Regions from separate parts of the Ruminiclostridium papyrosolvens DSM 2782 genome, predicted to be linked through region 2. Evidence: riboswitches for the same ligand, from Rfam matches in the RefSeq annotation. Region 2 holds a riboswitch; the other holds the start of a gene.

Region 1 (12,512 bases), 1.2 Mb from region 2:
GTGAAAAGTCAAGTGCATTTATATCTCCGCTTCCGTCAAGGTCTCCGTATACAATTTTACTTGCTTGAGTATTGAACTTCCAATTATTTATATTGAATAAATACCCGCTTCCTCCGGTAAATTTCAGATATAAGTCATGTACTCCTGTTGCACCGCTAACTGCACAGGATTTTGTTACCCATTTCTGCCAGTCTCCGGTTCCTGCGACGTTACAAGTTCCAACAAGCTTTCCGTCAGCACTGTCAAGACGGATTTCAATACTGCCTCCGCTGTTCGCTGATGCAACACTGGCATCGAATGATGTTGCCCCGGCAGAACCAAAATCAACGCCTCTTACCTTTACCCAGTCACCATTCTCAATATTGCATACATCACGGCCACCGGCGTTGCAAGCTTCAGTATTTATACCGCTTTCCTGCGCCATGGTTTCTGCTTCATTAACAACATAAGGATTTACATACTTCAGTTGGGTAAGACCGTCTTTGGTAATGTTAACCTTCTGCATTGTTCCGTCTGCGTTGTAGGTTATTTTATCTATGCACACATTTCTCTGGTATGTTCTTGCATCACCGCTCGAAGCACCATTAGCTATTGCAAGTGCTCTGTTGTGATAAGCTATATACCAGTTATTCTTATATGAGAATATACATTGATGGTTATTATTGCCCTCATTAGAAGGAGGATTTGCTAATACTGTTCCTTTGTATTGGAATCCTGTCATAGGGTTGTCACTCATCATGTAATCTATAGTGGCAGCTCCTTTTGAAAAATTCGTAGAATAAGAGAAATAATACTTGCCTTTGTACTTATGAAGCAATGAAGCTTCAAAGAAAATCGGAGCCACAATCTGAGAAGCAGAGCCTTTAATACTTATCATATCATCGTTAAGCTTAATTACCCTTGTATTACCCTCGCCGTTTCCGCCAAAGTATACATAAGCCTGTCCGTCATCATCCACAAAGGCGCCCGGGTCAAAGCACCAGAATCCGCTGGGAGCATTTACTCCGGGAGTGCTTCCGGTTATAAGAGCTTTTCCCAATGCATCCTTAAAAGGTCCGGTAGGACTATCGCTTACTGCAACTCCTATTGAACCGCCACCATTTCCGAAATACATATAGTATTTATTATTCTTAGCTACAACTGTGGGAGCCCATGACAATGAAGCCCAGCCTGATGCTTTAAAAACCTCTCCGTGGTCAGTCCAGTTTTTTAAATCATCAGTAGATATACAGGTTATATCATTCATTTTATAACCCGGATTACTTGGATCATATACATCATGTGAACAATAAAGATAAAGTCGTCCATTGGCTTCTATACCGCTCGGGTCAGCAGTATAGCGCTGGTAAAATATCGGATAATCCGCAAAAACGGTATTAATTCCTGAAATTGATACCAGTATACAAACAACAAGAAGAATTGATAATTTCTTAACTCTCTTAGACATAAAATTAAGCCTCCTTAAAAATTTTTAAATTGGTGTTTAAAAATTGAAGCAATAAAATAGACTCCTATATCACCTGTATAATATAAAGATGAGTTAATATATTTACTTTACCGGATTTATTTAACCTAACGTAAATTAGAGAGAAGGTATACAAATGCTTCGAATTCTACTTCTTAACCTCCCTTCTTATATTTCACGAATTAAAATTCGAACCAACGAAGCACTTTCCCTGATTATTAATGATGCCACAACTAATACTACGACCCGAACAAGAATTATTTTTAATAGGCAGGTGTAAAGAATAGGAGCAAGTTGAAAAGATCGATTAGTAAATCTCATTTCAACTCATTATAAAATGTAAACTGTTTCCATCTCAATATAATTTCTTTTGACTTTAGTATAATAATTTTGTGATTATTTAAGGCTGATAAAAAACAGATAGTTTTTCTGTTTTTTATCAGCCCCATAATTTATTATTTACTATATAAGATACTATCTGTAATATTGTAAAACAATTTGAACATTTCGATATCCATTATATTCATTGATATCAATGTTGAAAATCATATCCAGTTTTATAATACTGTTACGTCCTGCATATATGTTTTGTAATTCTTCACTTCCGAACCTTTCAGAAACATATGTATCGAACTCATCAATATTTCCGAAGTAAACGCAGTCAACAAAACTGTTTCCGTTCTGTAATCTAAGCTTTAATACTTTTCTTTCATTTCCGAATACCGTGGCTTTCCTTACTGATATATTTTTTTCAGCAAACAGAGGTTTTGTGTTTCCTTTTCCGTATGGCTCCAAATAACTTAATTCCTCTGCCGTCCTTATGTTAATTGCAGATAACGGTATATGTGCGTCAATATATATTTTAGGAATAAGGTCATCCTCTGTAAGTGTAGTAATACTGTTTACTCTTTCCCTTAAAATATCAACTTTATCAGCGTCCAGGCTGAATCCGGCTGCCATTGGATGGCCCCCGAATTTGGTAAAAAGCTCCTTACACTTTAAAAGTTCCTCAAACATATTATATTCTTCTATTGAGCGACCAGAGCCTTTTACGCAATTCTCACCTCTTGTAAGTATAAATGTTGGAACATTATATTTTTCTCTTACCTTTCCGGCAATGATGCCCGCAATACTTTCATGGATTTCCGGCTTATATACTACCAAAACTCTGTCACCTTTTAAATCACTGTTTTCTATTGTTTCAATTGTATCTTCCACACCTTTTACGGTCATGGATTTTCGCTCATTGTTCAATTCATATAATTCAGCTGCCAAGGCTTCTGCTTCCTGTTGATTGTCAATAAGGAGTAATTTCAACCCCTTCATGGCCCAATCCAACCTGCCAGATGCATTAATACACGGACCTATTATAAAACCGAGATGGTATACACCTATACTTTTTCCTGATATTCCTGTCTTTTGCAGAAGTGCATTAAGTCCGATATTTTTTGTATCTGCTATTGTATTAAGCCCCTTTCTTACAAGTATCCTGTTTTCTTCAGTCAAATCAACTACATCGCAAACAGTTGCAATTGCAACGAACTCGTAAAATTCGGCTTCTTCCTCACGGGGAATACACATTTCCTCGTATAGTACCTGTGTAAATTTAAACGCTACCCCTGCCCCGCATAGTAGTTTAAAGGGATACCGACAATCTGCCTGCTTCATATCTATAATTGCATCAGCTTCGGGAATAATGTCTGGTACATCATGATGGTCTGTAACTATTACTGTCATACCGGATTCTTTTGCAAATTGTATCTGCTCTCTTGCAGCAATACCGTTATCACAGGTAATAATAGTGTCAATGCCGTCATTTAAAGCATTTTCAACCAAGCTGTTATTTATCCCGTATCCATCCAGTATTCTGTGAGGAATGGCATAGTCAACATTTGCACCACACCTGGCCAAGGCTTTATATAATATATAAGTACTTACAACCCCATCAACATCGTAGTCGCCAATAATCCGAATTTTTTTATTGAGCTTTATTTTTTCTTGAACAATTGAAACACCCAAAACCATATCTTTCATTAGTCTGGGATCGTTTAGCCCTTGTAAATCGGCCTTTATATATTTTCTGGCATTATCTAAATCCTTAATGCCCCTGTTTACTATAATCCTGCAAAGAAGTTCGCTGATTCCTAATTCTTTTGACATTTTTTTAAAATCAAACTTAGGATTTTTTAGTATCCACTTTTGCAAATCCACCTGACCCCCATATTTGTATTATTTCATTGAGACTATGAGAAGCTCAATTGCTGTTCTGTCAGTCATTTTTCCCGTCTTTACGGACTCATCCAGTTCAAGGCTGTAATACATGGCCTTTTCCAAAACCCCTATTTCCATATTCCTGCTTAAACCAAGAACTTTAGAGGCAACAAAAGGTGTTAGTCCCATTTGCTTTGCTGCCGCATCCTCCCTCATGCCCTGTTGTTTGAGTAACTTCATTCTGTATACCATTCTTATCTGTCTTACAATCATGTACATTATTTTCTGCATGGGCTCCTTTAAAAAAGCCATGTCATTTAAAAGCATAAGTGCTTTTGAAATATTTCCTTCTGCTACTGCATCTGTAAGGTCAAAAATTCTGCTTTTTATAGTAGTTGTACATACTGACTTTACATCGTCAATGGAAATATTCTGTATTTCGCCTGTAAAATTTACTATTTTGTCAATTTCATTTAACAGCTCTACCATGGAATATTCGCTGTTTTCAACTATATACGAGGCTGCAATGGTATCTATTGTTTTTTTATGGCTTTTAAAAACCTTTACGACCCATTTTACAAGGTCAGCAGGCTTCTGATAATCAAACTCAACAACAAGCCCTTTTTTCTTTATGGTATTAACCAGCTTTATTCTCTTGTCTACTTCCTGCTCCACAAATATGAGACAAGTATAGGGAGGCATATTTTCAATATAGTCTGCAAGTTTATTATTTTCTGATTTCTTATCAGACCCCTCGCCGCCTCCTTTTTTTGACTTAAAATAGCCGGAATTCCTTGAAATTACAAGCTTTTTATCGCAAAAAACAGGCATTGTTTCGCAGTTTTCAATAAGCGTATTCGTATCCTTTTTGCCTTCAAGATATATATAATTTAAATCCTTTGTTTCTTCGTCAACAATCAGGTTACCTATAGCATTCATATAGTACTTTATAAGGTAATCTTCCTGACCATAAAAGAGGTATACATTTTGCAGTTTATTTTCCTTTAATTCTTTTTTTAATATATCAAAACTCATATTCTTCCTCTATTTATTGTATTTTTAAGGTATCATTGTCCTAATGTTAAACCCATTTCCATAGCTGGCAGCAATAACTGCACCGCTTTCGTCCGTCCTAAAAAGTCTCGCTCCCTGCTTCTCAAATGTATCAATAACAAATTGGCTGGGATGGCCGAAATTGTTGCGACCTACCGGTATAATACCATATTTCGGCTTAACCGCCATTATGTAATCCTTACTTGATGAGCCGGGAGACCCGTGATGTCCTACTTTTATTATGTCCGCTTTTAAATCCAGCCCTTGCTGTAACATTCTTTCCTCTGAGGGAAGCCCACTGTCTCCCGTAAACAAAACTTTAGCATTCTTATAAAGTAATTTTAACACTAATGAGCTTTCATTCAAATCCTCTTGGGCAATGCTGTCTATTTTGTATGGGAGGGGGTTTAATACTTCTAATACCGTTTCGTTATCAAGGTTTATTCTATCTCCCTGTTTGCATTTAATTATTAAAATATTTTTATCTTTACATATACTATTTATTTTCCCAAAGCCTTTCCCGTCAGTTTCCGGCACTATAACCGTACCTACAGACAGTTCTCTGAGTACTGCCTCGAGACCTTCCGTATGGTCAGAATGTCCGTGTGAGGCAATAACAATATCGACTTTTTTAGTACCCCTGTCAAGAATATATGGTATCATAACTGACTCCCCTATATCAAACTTGGATTTTGAGTTTGCCTCACGTCCTCCTCCGTCAATGAGTATTTTTGTTCCATGTGCTGTTTTTATAAATGCGCTGTCACCTTGACCCACATCCAGAAATGTTATTTCCAAAGGCTTAGGTATTAGCGCCTTAGCCCCGAATATAATAATTGTCAAAATAACAACTGCTCTTTTCAGGTGTTTTGTGTATTTCTTAACCTTAAAATAATTCCTGCCTTTAAACATATAAATTATGAATAAATAGTAGAACAAAACCATTCCAAGTGTTGGGGTAGGTAATTTTAATAACGAAAACGGTATTTTAGCCGTTACTTCTGTAATAAACAATATGAAGGATAGAAAGGTGTTATTAATGTATCCGATAATAACCGCCAAGTATATATTAAGTAAACCTGTAAAAACCATAATAAAACCTATAATTGTTACAAATTCAACCAACGGTACAACGAGAATATTTGAAATAATAGAGAATGTTGAAAAGTTATTAAAATAATACAAGGTAACGGGTATAACACCCAATTGGGCTGCAACGGTTGCTGCAAGTGTATCTGAAACTACGTTAGGGATATATTTTCCTTCGGTAAAGGACTTAATTCGCGGATAAAACAAAACAAGGGACAAAGTTGCACCAAAAGATAGCTGAAATCCTATATCAAATAGTGTGTAAGGATTAATTATCAGTATAATAAGTGCCGAGGCTGAAATACTGGTATATATTTCGGGTTCACGCATAATAATTCTGCCTGCCAAAATTATTATTCCCATAATAACCGCCCTGACTACCGAGGCAGAAAAACCCGTAACAAATACAAATAATATAAGTATAAAAATAGTAATTATGTTAGCTTTGAAATTGCTCAAACGCAACTTTTTGAAAATAAAAGTAAAGGGCATAATAATAAATGCAATATTCATTCCCGAGGCTACCATGATATGGGTAAGCCCGGCTTTACTGAACGCTTTGAAGGCATTTTCATCCAAGCCGTCCTTATATCCTATGAGCATACCTTCCAGTAGTCCTGCCTGATTTTTATCCAGAGAAGAACTGATTATGTCAACAACTTTATTCTTTATTGCATACCCTGTTTTATATAAATAGCCACCTCCCTTTTTACCTGAGACTTGAATATCGGATGCACCATGTAAATATACTCGTCCGGAAATCCCCACAGATGCCAGATATCTTCTATAATCAAAGCCTCCCGGATTTGTTGCAGGCTTTGGCTTTTCAACAACTCCCGTAAAACTGATTTTTGCTCTATAGCCTTTTATGTTAATATTGTTTACATAAACAAGTATCCTGTTTTTGACCTTGAAGGTCCTATTTTTATAAATTACAGATTCTGTTTGCAAAACAAAATTTGATTTGCCGTCCTCCGAATTCTGTACTTCACTATCAATAAAACCTTTTACTTCTATGGGATTGCCGTAATACTGATTAAAGCTTTTGGTATAGCGATATTCTGCATTATAGAAAAGCATCCCGCCTGCTATAAAAAAAGAAAGCAATATAAAAATTGTAGTTTTAAATTTTCCGAAATTTTTAAGAAAACATATTATAGTTAATAAAATTATGAATGAAGTGATAAGAAAGGAATTCAATCCAATACAGCTTACAAGAAGTATCCCCAAAATAAAGGACACAGCAAAAAGACAGAGCGGTCTTTTGATATTCAAAACAACCTCCATATTAAGTTTATAGAATTAATAATTATGAATTTTCAAGATAAAAATTGAAAGTTAATATAGACCACAAAAACGTCTTATAAAAGACGTTTTCGTGGTCTATGATAAGATTTAAATTACTCTTTTCGCACCAATGTAAGTTCCCCGATATTCAGATAGACACTGAATAAGCACTTTTCCATTAGAAGTTGATGCATGAATAAATTGGTTGTTACCTAAGTAAATACCAACATGGTCTATTTCACCAGCTGATTTTCTGGAAGATGCATCAAAGAACAACAAATCGCCAGCCCTTAAAGCTGTCTTAGAAACCCTTGTTCCGTTTGAATACATGCCTGATGCTGAGCAGTTAAGACTAACGCCAAAATTCTTATACACGTAGCCGACAAAGCCAGAGCAATCAAAGCCACTTGGACTTTTCCCACCATAAACATACCTTACACCAATAAACTTCTTTGCATATGCAATTATTCTGCCAACTTGAGAATCATCATCATCGCTGACAAATGTCGCAGCTTCCGTAGAACGGGAAGTTTTTGCTGAATTCGCTGCTGAAGAAACAAATTTCTTCGAAACGTATCCAACCTTTGAACCCACTTTAATTTTGTGCCATTCATTAAGTGTATCCAGTATTTGTACATCTGTTCCCTCTTTTAAAGAACTGATTACTTTGCTGCTTGTACTGGCACCCACTCTAAAATTGACACCATTAGCATTAATACTTCCTTTTGTGGTTATAACCTTTATGTAGTCATTGCTTACCCATCCGGTCTTTCCATCAAAAGAAATCTTGTACCAACCGCTAGACTTATCAAGCACTGAAACTCTCTTATTGGAAAGTTTAGTGATGACACTTGCTGAAGTATTAGGCTCTTTTCTTACATTGACGCCAGTACCCTCAATCTGAGCCGACTGCGAAGCAGCCATTGCAGCAGAACATACTAACACAAGTGAAAAGGCGAAAATACAAGCGACAAGTACCTTGGTAATCTTACCTGTCATTGGCCCCTCCTATAGTAGCGCTTCCGAAGTTAGCTGACGGGCTCGGGCAATAGGACATCCCTACCATTCCTTAAAACAATAAAAATGGATTAACCCCAAATCTTGGTTCCTCCGTACCTCTTTCGAGGATTCAGCTTATTTAATTCGTTATTATTATATTTAATTTATTACAGTTTGTCAAACTTTTAGTAATAAAACAGCAATTTTTTGGTAATAATTTTGTAATATTAATGTTTTTTACACTTTCTTCCACATAATCAGAGCATGTTCGGTTATTTTGTTTAAATCATATAAGGTGTCAAATTCATATTCGGTATAACCGCATTTTTCCCAAAATTTAAAACCGGATATATTATTTTTGCTTACGGAAAGACAATAAGTATTTACATTAAATGAATTTTTAAAGTAATTCTCGAGAATACTAATTACTTTTTTACCATAGCCCTTTGATTGATACGGTAAATCAATGGCAAATGAATTTATCCAGAGTATATTTTCCTCAACAGACAAGGAGCCTTTGACCAAACCTATGGATTTGCCTATAAACGAATCCTTTTTTTTAAGAAAAATATCCAAAAAGAATACATTATCCTTAGATATAAATTTGAAAAGCTGACTGGAAAATACATCATAGCTTATAAAACCATAAACTCCTGTTGCAAATTTAAAGCCATCCGTATTTTCGTAGATTGAATATATATTTTTAACACTTCTGTAACTAATACTTTTTAAATGTAAATCATCAAACAAGATATCTAGCTTTAGCATATAACCATATCCTTACTGAACAATAGGTGTTGATACAATGAATTATACCAAATAATACGGTATAAAAAACAGCCCATATTAGGAAATATTTGACATATAATGTGATTAGCTTTATTTTTATTATATAAGCTAAGCATTTTACAAAAGACAGAAAGGGGAACCGAAAATGTGTAAGGTATTTAACGAGCAATTGTTTGAATGTTCTTATATTACTCTTAAACTGTTACTGGAAGTGTTTAAAAAAAATTTGATAGATATAACTGATTTTAAGAGTAATAGTGAACTTAAAATCAGTTATATCCAAAATAATTTAAAGCATATAAGTCAAATTGAAAGAAGGTCATTAATCGAATGTGTAATTCATGAATGTATTGAAATTAATCGTAGTTGCTAATTTAAACTATAAAACTGTAAAATTAAGTCATCTAATCTCTTGCTGATTTTAAGAATGTCGTGTTTCGCCCATGGTTCATTATCCAACAAATCATAAAGCTGCTGCTTAAGACACTCGACTTCTTTGTTAAGTGTGTAAATATTTGTTTGCATTATGTAACCCCACTTCTTTTCTTTGGTAAAATATATACTTATTTTACCATTATTTTGTATTAAAGTAAATACATATCCCAAAATTTGTAAGTGATTACTGATTTTTTTCCAAAAACAGTTTACTTTTTAAACATTCAGTAGTATATTAAAATAAAATAGTTTGAAATTCAAATTAAGTGAGGATTAAAAGACCATGAACTCAGAAACAGAAAATAGTTTACTTATTGTAGATGAACTGTTTAGAAAGCTTATTGATAAGTACAATAAACTTGAGAGTAAGAAATTTTTCAGTAAAACACTTGACGATCTTACTGTTATCGAAATCAACACATTAGTTGTTATAGGTCACGGTGAGGAAGATAAGAGGATGTCAGAAATTGCAAATTCTTTAGGTGTTACTTTTGGTACTCCTACTGTTACTGTTGACAGACTTATAAAAAAAGGTTATGTCATCAGAAGACGGGACAATGAAGACCGTAGACAAGTTTTTATTTCTCTTTCTGACACTGGGAAAGATGTTTTTGAATCAATTATTATTATTAGGAATATACTGGCTGAAAAGATATACGGTATCCTTAGTGAGGACGAAAGAAAAGCCCTGATTAATATACTTTCATCACTTGATTCACACTTTGATGATATTTTTAGCTTTAGGAATAAATAGTTTTTTTTGTCGAAATATTTGGAATTTCAAATTATTTTTAATTTAAAACATTCGAAATTACTAAGTAAAATTCAAACGAACATCTATATTCAGAGAAAAGGGAGGTAAAATTTATGCAAGCATTAAGAAAATACAAGAAATTTGCCGTAGTTGTTGCAGTTATTTTAATACCATTGGTTTACAGTTTCTTCTATTTAGATGCTTTTTGGGATCCATACAGCAAACTTGACAAGCTTCCTGTAGCCGTTGTTAATCAGGATAACGGAGCAACTATTGGCGGTGTAAGCAGAAATCTGGGTAAAGAAATTACAGACAATATTAAAAACGATAAAAATCTTAAATGGGTTGTTACATCAGAATCTGATGCAAAAGACGGTGTAGAAAACAGAAGGTATTACGCTATGATTAATATACCTGATGATTTCTCCAAAAATATTTCTTCCGCTGCCGGCAGTAACAAGACTCAAGGTAATTTAACATATACTGTTAATGAAAAAAGAAATTATCTTGCAAGTCAAGTACTAAACAGAATTACACTAGAGTTTAAGGATAAAGTATCCAAGTCCGTTTCTGAAGAAATTGTAGGAACCCTTTTAAATCAAATACATAAACTTCCTGCTGATCTAAAGAAACTTGATAACGGCTTAAATGAAATAAAAGACGGAGCTGAACTACTCTACGATAGCAATAGTAAAATTGTAGACGGTCAGAAAAAATTTAATGCTGGTGTTAATAAGCTGAACGACGGACTTATAGCAGTCAACAATGGTTCTGCTGTTCTGGCACAAGGTTCAAAGCAGCTAAGCGATGGCGCAGAACTGTTCTACAGGAGTTTATCCGGAGGTTCCGATAAAATAACCGGTTTGGTTAACGGCTCAAACAGTTTTATGTCAGGTTTGTCAAATCTGAATTCAGGTTTAAATCAATTGAATTCAAGCATTACCAAGGCTGCTCCACAGATTTCTCAGCTCTCTAAAGGAGGCTCAGACTTAAATAACGGTTTGCAGTCCTATACTTCAGGTGTAGATAAATATATAGAATCTGTAAACAAGGTTTCGCAGGCTCAATCCGTATTGGCAACCTCTATTCAAAAATATGCTGCAAGCCATCCGGAAGCCATGACAGACCCGAATTTCAAAGCTGTAATAGCTACTCTGGAAGCATCAAAGTCTGTTCCTGAACAGCTCAAAGCAGGCGGAGACCAGTTATCCACTTCAGGAAAACAGCTTGCTGCAGGTTCAGAAAAAGTTGCAGGCGGCGTTTCACAGTTGGCTGCACAGTTGGGTTCTGTAACCGGAGGTATAGATAAGCTTTCTGCTGGAGCAAATAAATTGAATAAATCTTATCCAATGATTAATAAAGGTATACGTGATACTGCCGGCAGCATAAAAACTGCCTCCAATAAATCTAAAGTGCTTGCTTCGGGTGCTTCATCCGTCAAAGACGGAGTTGCCAAACTATCTGACGGTGTTTCAGCACTGGAAGGTGGCAGTAAGGAATTATCAAAGAATTCCGTTGTTATCCTTAGCGGTGAAACAAAGCTTCAGGACGGTTTAGCTAAACTTAAGGCTGGAGTAACTGAAGCCGGCAACGGTGTATCCTCTTCTCTTCTCAAGGCCGATAGTCAAATGAACGGGACTGACGGGTTGAAAGAATATGCTGCATCTCCTGTTAAAATTACGGAAAAGAAAGTATACGGTATTCCTGATTACGGTACCGCCTTTACGCCTTATTTTGTATCGTTGTCCCTTTGGGTTGGTGCATTGATGATGTTCTTTGCAATTTATCTGGATGAGGAAGTAAGATTCCGCAGATTCTCTTCAGCTTCTAAAGGCTATATGAGATTTTTTGCATATACTTTCATTGGCATTGCTCAGGCACTGGTTTTGGATATCGTTATTCTTAAAGCCTTACACCTGAATGTTACCAATGTTGGACTTTTTGTACTCACAAGTATAATAATTTCAATGTCATTTACTTCTATAATGAGATTTTTACTTGTACAGTTAAGGGATGTGGGCAAATTTATTGCTATTCTTCTTTTGATATTACAGCTTACTTCCTGTGGAGGAACCTTCCCTATGGAGCTTGTTCCAAGATTCTTCAACGTAATTAATCCGTTTATGCCAATGACATACTCAGTTAACGTATTGCGAGAAGTGATTTCAGGTGTTAATGGCGGATTTCTGACTCAGAGCCTAATTGTTTTGGTTGCTATAATGGCTGGTTTCTTTGCATTAAACATTGTAATATCAAAGCTTAGATTCGGATGTATTTCTTCTGATTCTGATGATTTTGTTAAAATATCCGAAGAAGCTTCAGCTTAAATTGAATTAATTTTAATAGTTTTATAAAATCCCAAAACTGACATGGTATTTCTACTGTGTCAGTTTTTTATTGGAAGCATATCTTTTCTATTTTGCAGCAAAA
Region 2 (12,512 bases):
ACCCTTAATACTTAGATAACGATCATCGTTGCAATATCCGGCATTAATCTCAAGATTTCTGCCACGCTGTCCTGTAATGTATGAAACGGAGTTGCAGGCTCCTGCTGATACTCCTACGATATCCTTAAAAAACATTTTATGGTCAAGAAAGCAGTCCAAAACGCCTGCGGTATATAATCCACGCATACCGCCACCTTCAAGGACTAAATTTACTTTATTCATTATTACGTTACTCTCCTTTACTTCCATGCTGTTTTAATGAATTATAACTCTTTTGTCTGAAGGATTCAATGGAGCAAATTTAGTTTTTTATAGAATCATAATAAATGTACCGAGTGTTATAAAAATTCCTCCTAGGACAGTTTTAAATGTTATGGCTTCGTGTAATATAACAAATGCAAGCACTATACTTATTACTACACTGAATTTGTCAACAGGGACTACTTTTGAAGCTTCACCTATTTGCAGAGCATAATAATAAAACAGCCAGGAAAGGCCAGTGGCTATTCCAGATAAAACAAGAAACAACCAGCTTTTAATGCTAATGTTTGTAATACCGTGGTGTGATCCCGTTATAAATACAAGACCCCAAGCAACAACCAATACAACTATGGTTCTTATAGCAGTTGCAAGATTAGAGTTTATCCCTGTTATACCAATTTTAGCAAGAATTGATGTAAGTGCAGCAAAGAACGCTGACAAAAGAGCAAATGTAAACCACATATTTTTACCTCCTTTAAACGTAAGTCATTCGCCTCCCAAAATGTACTTTAAAAATATTAACTGATATAATAAATATAAAGTAAGTTTATTAAAAAAGTTTAATATTTACAAGGTTTTAGGAAATTTATAGGAGGGTTATAGTATGAAATCTTTCAGAAAAGAGTTGTTTTTTAATACACCACGCAGAAGAGGCTACATAAATATAACACATCAGGTTCAACAGTGTATTGTCGAAAGCGGTATTAAAGAGGGTATGGTTTTGGTTAACGCAATGAATATAACTGCAAGTGTATTTATAAACGATGACGAAGCCGGGCTTCATGCTGATTTTGAAAAATGGCTTGAAAAACTGGCACCTGAAAAACCCTATAGTCAATACAATCATAACGGTTATGAGGACAATGCCGATGCACATTTGAAAAGACAAATAATGGGCAGGGAAGCGGTTATAGCAATTACTAACGGCAAGTTGGATTTTGGAACCTGGGAACAGGTCTTTTATGGCGAGTATGATGGCAAAAGAGAAAAAAGGGTGCTTATAAAAATTATCGGGGAATAAAAAACATTTGAACGGGACATTTATAATATATGTTTAATTCATAGAGGTAAAATAATGCTGAATCAGGAAATTAAAGAACTTCTTACCCAATGTGGAATTGAAAGAGAAATGCAGGAATTGGAAGACTGCTTTTCCGAATATTCTTCAAGATTTATTTACAAGATGTATCCAATGCCGGAAAATACCACAAACCTGTTGGGCAGAAACAGTATGCATTATATTCAAATGGCATTGTGCAGGTCGAAATTACTGGCTGAAGGTGTAATAACCTCACTTAATGCAAAAAATGTACTGCTGGCAATGCTTTCTGCCAGAGCACATTTGGAGGTAACAGGGGCTTTAGCTTTTTTCTTTAGGAAACTTCACAATTATTATAGTAACGTTATACCCTACGAAATTCTCAATAAAGCTCTACAAAGGTTAATACTGGGCAGTAAATCTTTTGAACTGTCCGGTAGTGCTCCTGCACCTGTAAATGTAATGACACTAATAGATGCGGCTGACGAGTACCTTGGCAAAAAAGAAAAAAGGGATATAAAGAATTTCAGAGAGAATTATAATTATTTATCAGAATACTGTCATCCGGATTTTTTTGGTATAACTATGCAAAGTCATATTGATAACACGGGAATAACAACATACAGTTTTTTTAATCATTTAAAAGAACAGGACTTTACGTTTTTAAAGAGTCTTTTGATAAGCTTATCCACGTTCTTTTTCCTATATGACAGTATTCTTGAACTGCTTAAGCAAAATGAGAAACTACCGGAATATGAATGACATTTACTTAAAAGGTTAAGGTTATTTCTTTAATATCGGTATCCAGTTTTCTGAATATAACACCTGCTTTTTCAAACATTCTTTTAGAAGCTTTTACATTATCTATATCAGCATATTTATCGCTCAAATAGATTACTTCCTTTATACCTGATTGAATTATAGCCTTAGCACATTCATTGCAGAGAAATAGAGCCGTATAAATTTTACTGCCATCAAGTGAAACTCCTCTGTTATTTGGAATTGCATTAAGTTCTGCATGTACAACATAAGGGTATTTGGTACAAAGGGTATCTCCTTTGGATTAGTTTGTAATTAATTATACAATAATTGTGAACTGGAAGGTAAGAGGGTTAATTTATACCGGTAATGTGGACAAAGTAGGTCTTGTACGCATTATTAGTCCATGGTGTAAACCACGAGTCTTCGGTATGTTCAGCTATTACAGGCTCATATCTGATTTTTGCACTATTGTAAATCATTCCAACAATAACGGCTGCATGGGATATAGCTGATTTGTTTTTCCAGTGATACTGAATAATATCGCCTGGAATTACATATTCCCCTATTGAGGCGTCATATTGATTATCTCCAATAATTACTTTCTGAGTGGCTTTTGGACCAAATTCATTATTTTTATAGTTACCGGACAGAGTGCTGTTAAGTCCTCTGGAAGTACTCCAAGTCCAAGAATAATCATCATTGGTGGTTGCCAGAGCTGCTTTTCTATAATAGTACCATTGGAAAGCTCCTGCTTTGTCATTGGCAGCACCTCCGGCTCTTAAACATTGAGAAACAAAGTTAGTACAGTCTCCGCCTTTCCATTTTTCATCACCGAAATTCAGGTATTCCTTTGAGTAATTGTTCCAGTGACTGGATGCCCAGTTATAAGCTTCATCCCTGTTATATTCATTACTTGTTCGGGAGCTTTTCCATTTTGGTGCCACAGGGAACAGTTTGGAAGGTTTGCTTTTTTTAGCATTATCCAAAAAAATTTTTGCTTCGGTTTTTAGTGCGAGAATCTGCTCATTTAATGCATAGAGGCTATCTCTGAATAGTTCGTCAGAGTTCCCTTTTTTTGTTTGAAACTTATCCTGTGTAATTTTCCAGACACCTTTGTCCATAGATAGTAATAATGAATGCTTCTCTGCTTTATTGCCATTGATAGGATTACCAAAAGGATTTGCAGCATTCCATAAAATATCTGCCGTCAGGGTCGCCTTAATGTGTGCAGAAGTACCATCAAAAAGTGCTTCATTTATTTGGACCTTGGGATTAACCTTTTGTATTACATAGTCGTTAGAAGCATAAGGAATTATATAATCCTCCAGTACATGTTTTTTTACAAAAATAAGATTCTTTTGAGAGGTCTCAGAATTATCGACAAAAAAATTATCCAAAGTATCAACATTATGGGAAACAGCAGACTGCATTTTGGCACATAAGAATTCTTTTGCTACTTGCTCTGCAAGGTTTATTTCTGTGGGATTAGCCTGTAGACTTATACCACCACATGAAATAAAAAGACTTAAAAAAATTACAGCTATAACCTTTTTTTTCATAAAAACTCCTGTTTTTGCTACTATTTTATGCAGATTGAATTTTTTGCCCATTTTGTTGTTTTTTGTTTTTGATTAATGAAATTATTAGTAATATCAATGGCAGTAATACTTGAGGCGGCAAGGAAATTAATGTTTCCGCAAAACTATGCTCCCAACTGTATAATTCCATGGCATTTGGAAATGCCCAGATAGATAGTGTAATTATAAGCAAACCAAAGGCAGGGACAAGGGGCTTATATTCTATGTTAAATATTTCAGCAGTTATTCTTGAAATTGCGTATAATGATACTAGAACCTTAATACCTCCGCCAATGAGAAGATTCATATCCACAAGAGGGTCAATGCTAATAGCAGGAATAAGCTGAGCTGCAATATGTGAAGGATATCTTACGTATTCAATGAGTGCCGGTCCTATTATTTGCAGGTTACGGGAGGAGATTACCAGAAGTATAAGTCCTGTAATGCCTGTTGCCCAATAAGTTGCTTTAAATCTCCCTTTTTCGCTGTTAGTGTACGGCAATATCATAAGAAAAACTATATAGTCTGCAAAAACAGAGCTAACCAAATCAACGGCACTTTTAATAACAGGAGGTATATCAATTAAAGATGGTTTAAGTCCTGTAAAATCAGTTACATTAAGCAATGAAAGAGTAACCACTGCAATTGCCATAGGAAGCAGGGGTACAAGAACTTCGCAGCTTTTTGCAATTACTGAAAGACCGCTTCTGGCTGCATATACTGCTATAATTATTAACACCAATACAATTACAACAATTGGTGTTTCTGGATAACTGACAGTTACCATAAATTCGCTAAATGCTTCAGTCTCCAATATTGCTGCATGTAAAAAATATAAGATATAAATAAGACATAAAATTTTTCCGGTTGTTTTGCCAAAACAATACTCAATTATTTCAACAAGGTTTTTCCCTTTGTTGACTTTTGATAGATATAATAGCATGGTAATAACTATAAATCCTCCCAGAGTTCCTAAAATTATTGCTAACCATGCATCTCTTTTCGCTCCTATAGCAGGGTTTGAAATTGTAGTACTTGCATGAAAATAACCGATGGCTATTACTGCAAGCTGAAAATTAGATAGTTTGACCTTGTTGATACTATTCACCTCCCAAACCAATGTTATAAAGTAAATCAGAAATAACTTCATAGGGACTTGGAGGTGCTTTTTTAGTAGAAATAAGAATACCTAGTATTAAAGAAATCCCAACAACCGTAAAATATACACCCATAACTTTACCCCTTGATGTGGATGCTAACAGTTCTTTTAGATTTATAAGTACAAGTATAAAAACACCAATAATTATTTTTAACAAGTAATTTCACCTTACCTAATCTTTATTGTTTTATTCAAAAGCCCGGTTCTGTTAATTTTTGCATCTACATTTACTTTTATTTTAATGGTAGGAAAAATTTTCTCACTCCAAACGCTTGTAACTTTTCTCCAATAATTCGGATATTTATCAAACACGTGAATTCCAAAGCCAAATATGTCACTTTTATATTCATTCTGACACTTAGCAATTGCACTGTAACATTCTTTTGTTATTTTTTCTTCAAGACAGTTAGTAAGAGATTTACATACTTTTTCGGCACTTTGCCCAGAATAACTATGCTGTTCACCAACATTGCCTTCAACTTTGATTTTAACGGAAACTTCTATAGGCTTATTATCTGAGACACTAACTTTAAATTTTGAAGATACCTTCATTAATTCAATTCCGATTATTTCTTTAGGATTATCAGTACTTTCAACCTCTACAATTGCTGACTTAACACGGCCTGTTAAAAACATATATCCGCGGGTTTCATACTTGTCAAGCCAACCAATCATTTTATCTTTCCGAAAAACGGCCAAGCCTTCAGTAGAAGTTAAGTCATCGGTTTTTTCTATAGTACCAATAGATAGCTCACGGCCTTCTGTTGATAATTCTCTTGCCATGCCCAGCAGTGGTATTTCTTTCGTAAATCCTCGGGATTTAGAATTCTTTATTGTTTCTCTTATATAACCGCCGGGAATTTTAGAAAGCTTGTACGCCTGTTCTACTATTTCTTTTGCAGTTGTCCCCTTGGCTACTACAACAAGAGACTTAAATTGAGTTTCATGGTCTCTTAAAATAAAATCTACGTAATCCTTAATTCCTGATTTAGCAAGTTCTTCACTATAAACTATAACTTGTGAAGAACTGTAAAATATCTTTTTATTTATTTTGGAAAGAAGGCTTCTTAAAGCTGCAAAAATAGTACGTTCTGTAGAACTGACAGTTACAAAGCTTTTCTCACCGCCACCGCCTCCACCGGAAACTCCTGCACCGGAACTGCTGACATCGACAGGCTTGATAATCTGTGCTGTTACCATTATTTTGCCATCCTCAGTCTGGTCAATTCCCATAGCTGTAAGAATAGACAATTCACTTAAATCCCTGTTGTTCCAGCAGCCTGTTGTTAAATACATAATCATACTCGTAGACAGCAAAAGCAGAATTATCTTTTTAATCATTTTTTACTCCCCCTTGGAGCAAAAGTTTTCCCTGTTGTACGTTTTCTATTCTGGTTTTGGGTTAGTGAACGGGGGCGGCTATGCATTGACCAAATAGGTGCAATTATAAAGGTATCCTTTAGGCTTTCTCCACGGAAAGGGGCAAATGGGGAGAGAATAGGCACAAAAAATGATTTCTTACCACAAAGGTAAATAGTAAACATATAGGTAACAAAGCCTATTCCCAATAACCCAAGAATATTGGCTGCTATTAATATAATAATTCTTAAAACCGAACCTATTTTCATAAGAGGAGGTACAATAAAACTGCAAATTCCTGCTAAAGCAGCAACAATAACCAACGGAGCAGAAGCTATACCTGCACTTACAGCAGCATCTCCCAGAACGATAGCTCCTACAATGCTGACTGCCTGACCTATAGCCCTTGGCATACGTAAACCGGCTTCACGAAGAATTTCAAAAGTAATTACCATAATTAAGGCTTCTATAAAAGACGAAAAGGGGATTCCTTCTCTGGTCGCTGCCATTGTCAGCATTAACTTAAAAGGTATTATGGTTTGGTGAAAGCTGGTAACCGCAACATATAAGCCGGGTAAGTATACTGATACAAAAAAAGACATTAATCTGAGTAACCTCATAAAGGACGCAAAATAGTATTCTCCGAAGTAATCCTCCTGAGCTTGAAAGCTCTCAATTATCAGAAAGGGAACCGTCAATACCGTAGGAGTTCCATCTGCTAAAATGGCAACTCTTCCTTCCAGAAGTTTAGCTGCAACCTTATCAGGCTTTTCACTGTTTCCCACCATAGGGAAAACAGGCATTTTGCCATCTTGTATAAATTGTTCCATATATCCGGTAGCAAGGATTGCATCAGTATTTATTCTGTTAAGACGGTTTTTTACTTCTTCAACAACTTCAGGTGCTGCTATACCTTGAATATAGCATATTGCTATATCAGTATTTGTTTGCTCGCCTAAAACGAGGCTTTCAACTTTAAATTTAGTATTTTTTATTCTTCTCCTAAGCAGAATCAAGTTTGTCTTGAGATTTTCTGAAAAGCCTTCTCTTGAGCCTTTAATACTAATCTCGGTATCTGGTTCGCTGACAGCCCTTTTTTCAGGAGATTTTAGTCCTATTTTAAAGGCCTTATCCTGTCCGTCAATGAATAAGACCACATCGCCAGTGAGAATACCGCTCAAACATTCTTTAAAGGAATATAAGTCTTTAACATCGCTAACACTTAATATACTCTCGCTTAAGAGTGTGAAAACAGATGAATAGTTTTTATCGCCTGAATAATTTATAATAGGTTCAATAATATTCTCTGCAAGGATTGCTTTGTCAAAAAAACCTTCTATAGAAGCTATGACAATTCTTGTATTCAGCGTTCCCAAATTTATTTCACGCAGATTAAAGTCACTGCACAGGGAAAATTCCTGATTCAGCATTCCTTTTACTTTCTCTATGGATTTAGGAATTTGAGTATTGCTTCTATTACTACTGTCTGCAGGTTTTTCTGTACCCTGAGTTTTTGCATTTTTAGGACCTTTGGTTTTAAAAAAATTAAACATTATATCACCCAAAATCATTGTCCCCAAATAAAATATTGTTATTCTATATGTATAAATACTGCTATTTTGGAAAATAATCCATAATAGGTTAATTTATTTAATAAGGAGTTTGCATATATGACCGAAAAAGACAATCAAAAGTCAGTAGATATTTGGATGTTCAAGATATTAACTATAGTTTTGGTATTGACAAGTACTTTACTTGCTTTTTTCTGTATCAGGGTAAACAATGTAGTTAACCAGTACAAAGAAAAATATAATAATGAATGTGCTCAATCCATGCTTATTATGAAATCGAATCAATCATTAACGACAAACACTAATAATTATAAATCTCAAAGTGATGAACTAGGTAAACTTAACAAAGAACTTAAGAAACAAAATGAAGAGATAAAAAAACAACTTGAAGATTTGAAAAAACAAAATAAGCAATTGGAGTCTACAAAGAGGGAACTGGCAGATGATAATCTTCAGCTTCAGAAATCACTTAAAAAGGCAGCAGCGGTAGGTGTAAAACCTCAATCATACAAGATTTACAGTGGTGATAATCTTGAAAATAACAGCAAAAAAAAGTATATTGGTAAATTTCTTGGTACGGCATACACTCCATGTGCTGAGGAATGTGGAAATAACAAGGGCATAACAAGCTCAGGTAAACCAATAGTACCGGGTGTATCCGTAGCAATAGATAAAACACATTGGCCTTATGGTACAATATTCTACATTAAGGGGCTGGGGTACACAATTGCTATGGACACGGGCAGTGCTATAAAAGGTAAAAACAGATTTGATTTTGCTGTATTGGATAAAAAGTTCGCATATGAGCTTGGACAACAATATTATGACGTGTACTTAGTAAAGATAGGAAACGGCAAGATTAATGAATCTATTATAACCAAATCGGCTTAAATAAAAGAATGTTAATAAAAATCAGGAAATATTGACTTATTTATAGAAATGGTATATACTAACAGTGGATTTAAGTCTAAAAATTAATAATTTATCGCTGAATTATAGCAGTTTGATTGCTATAAGCGGGGGAACCATTTAATGGGGTGAATCCTGGATTACCAGGTAGGGTTAGTCTCTTACAACCCGAATCCGGCAGCTAACTTCGTAAGCGTTGGGGAGAAAGTGAATTTTTACATTATGTAATTTTCTAACCAATGCTACAGTTTACCTGTAGCATTTTTAAGTTTATCCTTATTCATTTTCTTCAAAATTTAATTATTCAATTTTAATTCTTACTTATAATTTGAAAGGGAGGGGAACTTATTTGATGAAAGTTTGTATATCAGGCTTGGGCCGTACCGGAAAGGAAATTGCAAGGGCAATTTTAGCACAAAAAGAAATCCAGCTTGTTTCTGCTGTTTGCAGTCCGGGCAGTAAATCTTTAAATAAGGATTTGGGAGAAATTCTTGGAATGAATAAAACAGGAATTACGGTTACCGGATCTGATAAACTGGAGGAAGTAATATTCAGAAATAAACCGGATGTTGTTATTGATTTCTCAAATCCCAAATCAGCGTTGAAAAATGCTTTAATTTTCTCAAGATATAGGATAAATATTGTAGTGGGAACTACAGGATTCTCAGATTATCAGCTTAAGAAGCTCTATGTAATTTGCAGAAAGTTCAAAAACGGCATTGTTTATGCACCAAACATAACTATGGGTGTAAATGTTCTGATGCTTCTGTCAAATCTAACAGCAAGTTTGCTAAGCAGCTATGATTTTCAGATAACAGAGTTGCATCATAAAAACAAATTGGATTCACCATCGGGAACAGCTAAAAAAATAGCCGGTGAAATTCAGAGCGGTCTTTTAAATAAAGGGGTGGTGGTGTCACATAAAGACATCCCCATAAATTCTGTAAGGGCCGGAGGGGTAATAGGAAAGCATGAAGTAATGATTGTAGGTCAGGAAGACAAAATAGAAATCAGTCATGAGTCTTTTTCAAGAAAGGCTTTTGCACAGGGAGCAGTAAGTGCTGCGAAATTTATTCATAAGAAATCAGGGTACTATGAAATGAAGGATGTCCTTGATTTGGAAAAAGTATTAAAAACGTATATTGAAAATAATAACAAGTGGTCTTCAAAGCGCCACAACAAATATAATGCCAGACCGGCTTCAAATTAGAAAAAACAAGAACCCTGCTACTACTGGGTTCTTGTTTTTTTTGCTCTAAACATAAATTTAAAAAGATTTTTTATTATCAGTACGAGTTCGATGATTACAAGAATACTTACAATCGCCATTAAATCCCTGTTTTCAGTAATAATATCTTTTATTTTTGTTCTGTAATCCTCTGGCGCTGAAACAGTCTTATCCGCGTATAAATTAACTTCTATTACAGTACTGTCGTTAAGCGTGTATTTTAAGACACCTGCTATAGTTTCCGTATTAACCGGAAGTTTTAACTTTTCATTTTTTAAAAAGCTTATATTTTTAATAAAACTGTCTCCTACGGGATAAGTGTAATAAACATCAATTTTACTTACCAAATCAACCTTAACATTATCTACTTCTATGCTTCTTTGAGGTATATTTTTTGGAACCAGTACTCCTGTATAAAATTTGGAAAATCCATAATCAAAAAGTTTTGCAGTCTCGGAAAAAGCATTTTCTTTACTGTTATTGAATACCACGGCAATAAGACGTTTATCATTTTGAAAAGCTGTAGTAACAGCGGAAAAGCTCTGAGGATTTGTGTTTGCGCCTAATTTTCCGCCGTCGACTCCTTTATAACTCCAAAAAAGTGTATTTTGGTTTGTTAGTATTGAAGAATCATTTCCATTGAGCCAACCAAAACCTCTGGCTCCAAATATTACGTTAAAAGTATTATTTGATATTGCTGCCTTTATAAGTAAGGCAATGTCATTGGCAGAAGTATATTGTGATTTCTCATAAAGTCCTGTTGGATTTACAAAATATGTATCCTTTAAAGAAAGCTCCTTAGCTTTCGTGTTCATATATCTGACAAATTTCTGAATATCACCGTCACCTACGTACTCGGCAAGTGCTACAGCGGCGTCATTCCCCTGTGAAAGCATTACGGCATAAAGCAAATCTTCAACAGTATATTGGTTTCCTACCACAAGATTGAGGCCATTAAAACTGGCGGCATTTTTACTTATTGTAACCTTAGCATTTAAATCAGTTTTCTCAATGGTAACAAGCGCAGTCATAAGTTTACACATAACTGAGGGGGATAAGTGCTTATAAGCATTTTTTCCAAAAAGAACTTGTCCCCTTACGGTATCCATTAGAACAACGGAGCTGGAAGTAAGGCTTTCAGCCGGCGTCCATGCAAAGACCGGGAAACTGTTTAATACTAATATCATTGTCACTATAACTGAAATTATTTTTTTATTCATTAATTTCACCTGCCAGTAATTATTTGGTTGCTTATATATAATGATAGAACATAGGGACTCAATTAACAAGGCAAAAATCAATAAACTAAAGTTAAAAATAGATTACAAAATTTACAATTATTAATAAAGTTATTCAAGAAATGAAAACAGTGCATATAAGTAACCTCAAAATAAAATAATACATTTAAACCTAAGCATAATTTATATACAAAGGAGCTTAAAATTGGGAATTGTAAAAAGACTAAGAAAATACATTATATATGAAAAAAAAAGCATAAAAAATGATTTTGAGTTGAAGGAAACCAAGTCAGTAAATTGTGGCAAGGCAAAAAATGCCTCTTCTATGGATAGATTTGATAGTGAAGAGTTAAAGGATTACTTTGAAAAATGCCCTGATAAGGATGAATATCTTGAAGAGCACGTTTCGGATGAAATAGATAATAATAAAAGAATTATGAAAAAAATATATAACATACCTGAAAACAGTGACATTATTTACAGGGAGTTCAATATTTCGGTACAAGATGAGAATTATCAGGCTTTCATTGTTTTTATTGACGGAATGACGGACAGCAGTATTATAAGCAATAATATTCTTAAGCCTTTAATGATTTTATCAAACTTTGATATAAAGCAAGAGGTAAAGGATGCAGGAGAATTTATATTCAACAGACTTATACCTTTTAATCAGTTAAAAAAGGTCAATAACTTTAAAGATATTGTAAGCAATATAAATTTTGGCGGGTGTGCTATATTTGTGAATGGATTGGAGTATGCATACACAGCGGACACTAAGAAGTGGGAACACAGAGCTGTGGGAGAGCCAAATTCGGAAACTGTCATAAGAGGGCCACAGGAAGCTTTTAATGAGCAAATAAGGGCAAATACAGCACTTCTGAGAAAAATATTAAAGGATAAAGACTTGACTATCAAGGGGCTTACTATAGGTAAGAGAAGCAATACTCCTTGTGCTGTCATGTATATTCGTGATATTGCAAATGAATCCCTTGTACAGGAAGTATTAAAAAGAGTTAAAAGTATAAAAGTTGATTATATATTTGATTCCGGGGAATTGGAGCAACTATTGGAAGACAGCACTTTTCTGACAGCACCACAGATATTTGCAACTGAAAGACCTGATACTGTTGCAAGAATGCTGGCCCAAGGTAACATAGCCGTTATATTGGACGGAAGTCCTTATGTACTTGTAATGCCTGCAACAATTACGGAATTCCTTAGTACACCTGAAGATATAAATATAAGATTTCCTTATGTAAATTTTATACGAATGATAAGAATAATAGGCGTTATCATAGCACTTTTATTGCCCGGGCTGTATATAGCGGTAACGAATTATCATCAGGAAATGATTCCAACTAATCTTTTGTTTGCAATTGAGGCTTCGAGAGAAATAGTTCCCTTTCCGA

What was found. Region 2 has a riboswitch for cyclic di-AMP ahead of dapB (4-hydroxy-tetrahydrodipicolinate reductase). Riboswitches for the same ligand answer to the same signal wherever they lie in the genome.
Region 1: it holds a riboswitch for cyclic di-AMP, as region 2 does, so the genes downstream of both, P0092_RS13275 (C40 family peptidase) here and dapB (4-hydroxy-tetrahydrodipicolinate reductase) in region 2, are expected to answer to the same signal.

The regions. Positions count from the first base shown of each region.
Region 1 is NZ_CP119677.1:2,967,975-2,980,486, forward strand. It holds gene P0092_RS13255 (carbohydrate-binding protein) at 1-1,447, opposite strand, end outside; gene recJ (single-stranded-DNA-specific exonuclease RecJ) at 1,940-3,670, opposite strand; gene holA (DNA polymerase III subunit delta) at 3,695-4,711, opposite strand; gene P0092_RS13270 (DNA internalization-related competence protein ComEC/Rec2) at 4,736-7,093, opposite strand; gene P0092_RS13275 (C40 family peptidase) at 7,214-8,104, opposite strand; cyclic di-AMP (ydaO/yuaA leader) riboswitch at 8,109-8,250, opposite strand; gene P0092_RS13280 (GNAT family N-acetyltransferase) at 8,342-8,872, opposite strand; gene P0092_RS13285 (hypothetical protein) at 9,039-9,266, shown strand; gene P0092_RS13290 (aspartyl-phosphate phosphatase Spo0E family protein) at 9,263-9,418, opposite strand; gene P0092_RS13295 (MarR family winged helix-turn-helix transcriptional regulator) at 9,612-10,082, shown strand; gene P0092_RS13300 (YhgE/Pip domain-containing protein) at 10,196-12,409, shown strand.
Region 2 is NZ_CP119677.1:1,767,962-1,780,473, forward strand. It holds gene P0092_RS07870 (patatin-like phospholipase family protein) at 1-222, opposite strand, end outside; gene P0092_RS07875 (EamA family transporter) at 310-723, opposite strand; gene P0092_RS07880 (secondary thiamine-phosphate synthase enzyme YjbQ) at 866-1,282, shown strand; gene P0092_RS07885 (hypothetical protein) at 1,337-2,062, shown strand; partial or broken gene P0092_RS07890 (deoxycytidylate deaminase) at 2,070-2,360, opposite strand; gene P0092_RS07895 (amidase domain-containing protein) at 2,413-3,621, opposite strand; gene P0092_RS07900 (GerAB/ArcD/ProY family transporter) at 3,647-4,747, opposite strand; gene P0092_RS07905 (hypothetical protein) at 4,740-4,955, opposite strand; gene P0092_RS07910 (Ger(x)C family spore germination protein) at 4,967-6,139, opposite strand; gene P0092_RS07915 (spore germination protein) at 6,136-7,722, opposite strand; gene P0092_RS07920 (3D domain-containing protein) at 7,828-8,619, shown strand; cyclic di-AMP (ydaO/yuaA leader) riboswitch at 8,705-8,848, shown strand; gene dapB (4-hydroxy-tetrahydrodipicolinate reductase) at 8,990-9,847, shown strand; gene P0092_RS07930 (D-alanyl-D-alanine carboxypeptidase family protein) at 9,868-11,085, opposite strand; gene P0092_RS07935 (spore germination protein) at 11,309-12,512, shown strand, end outside.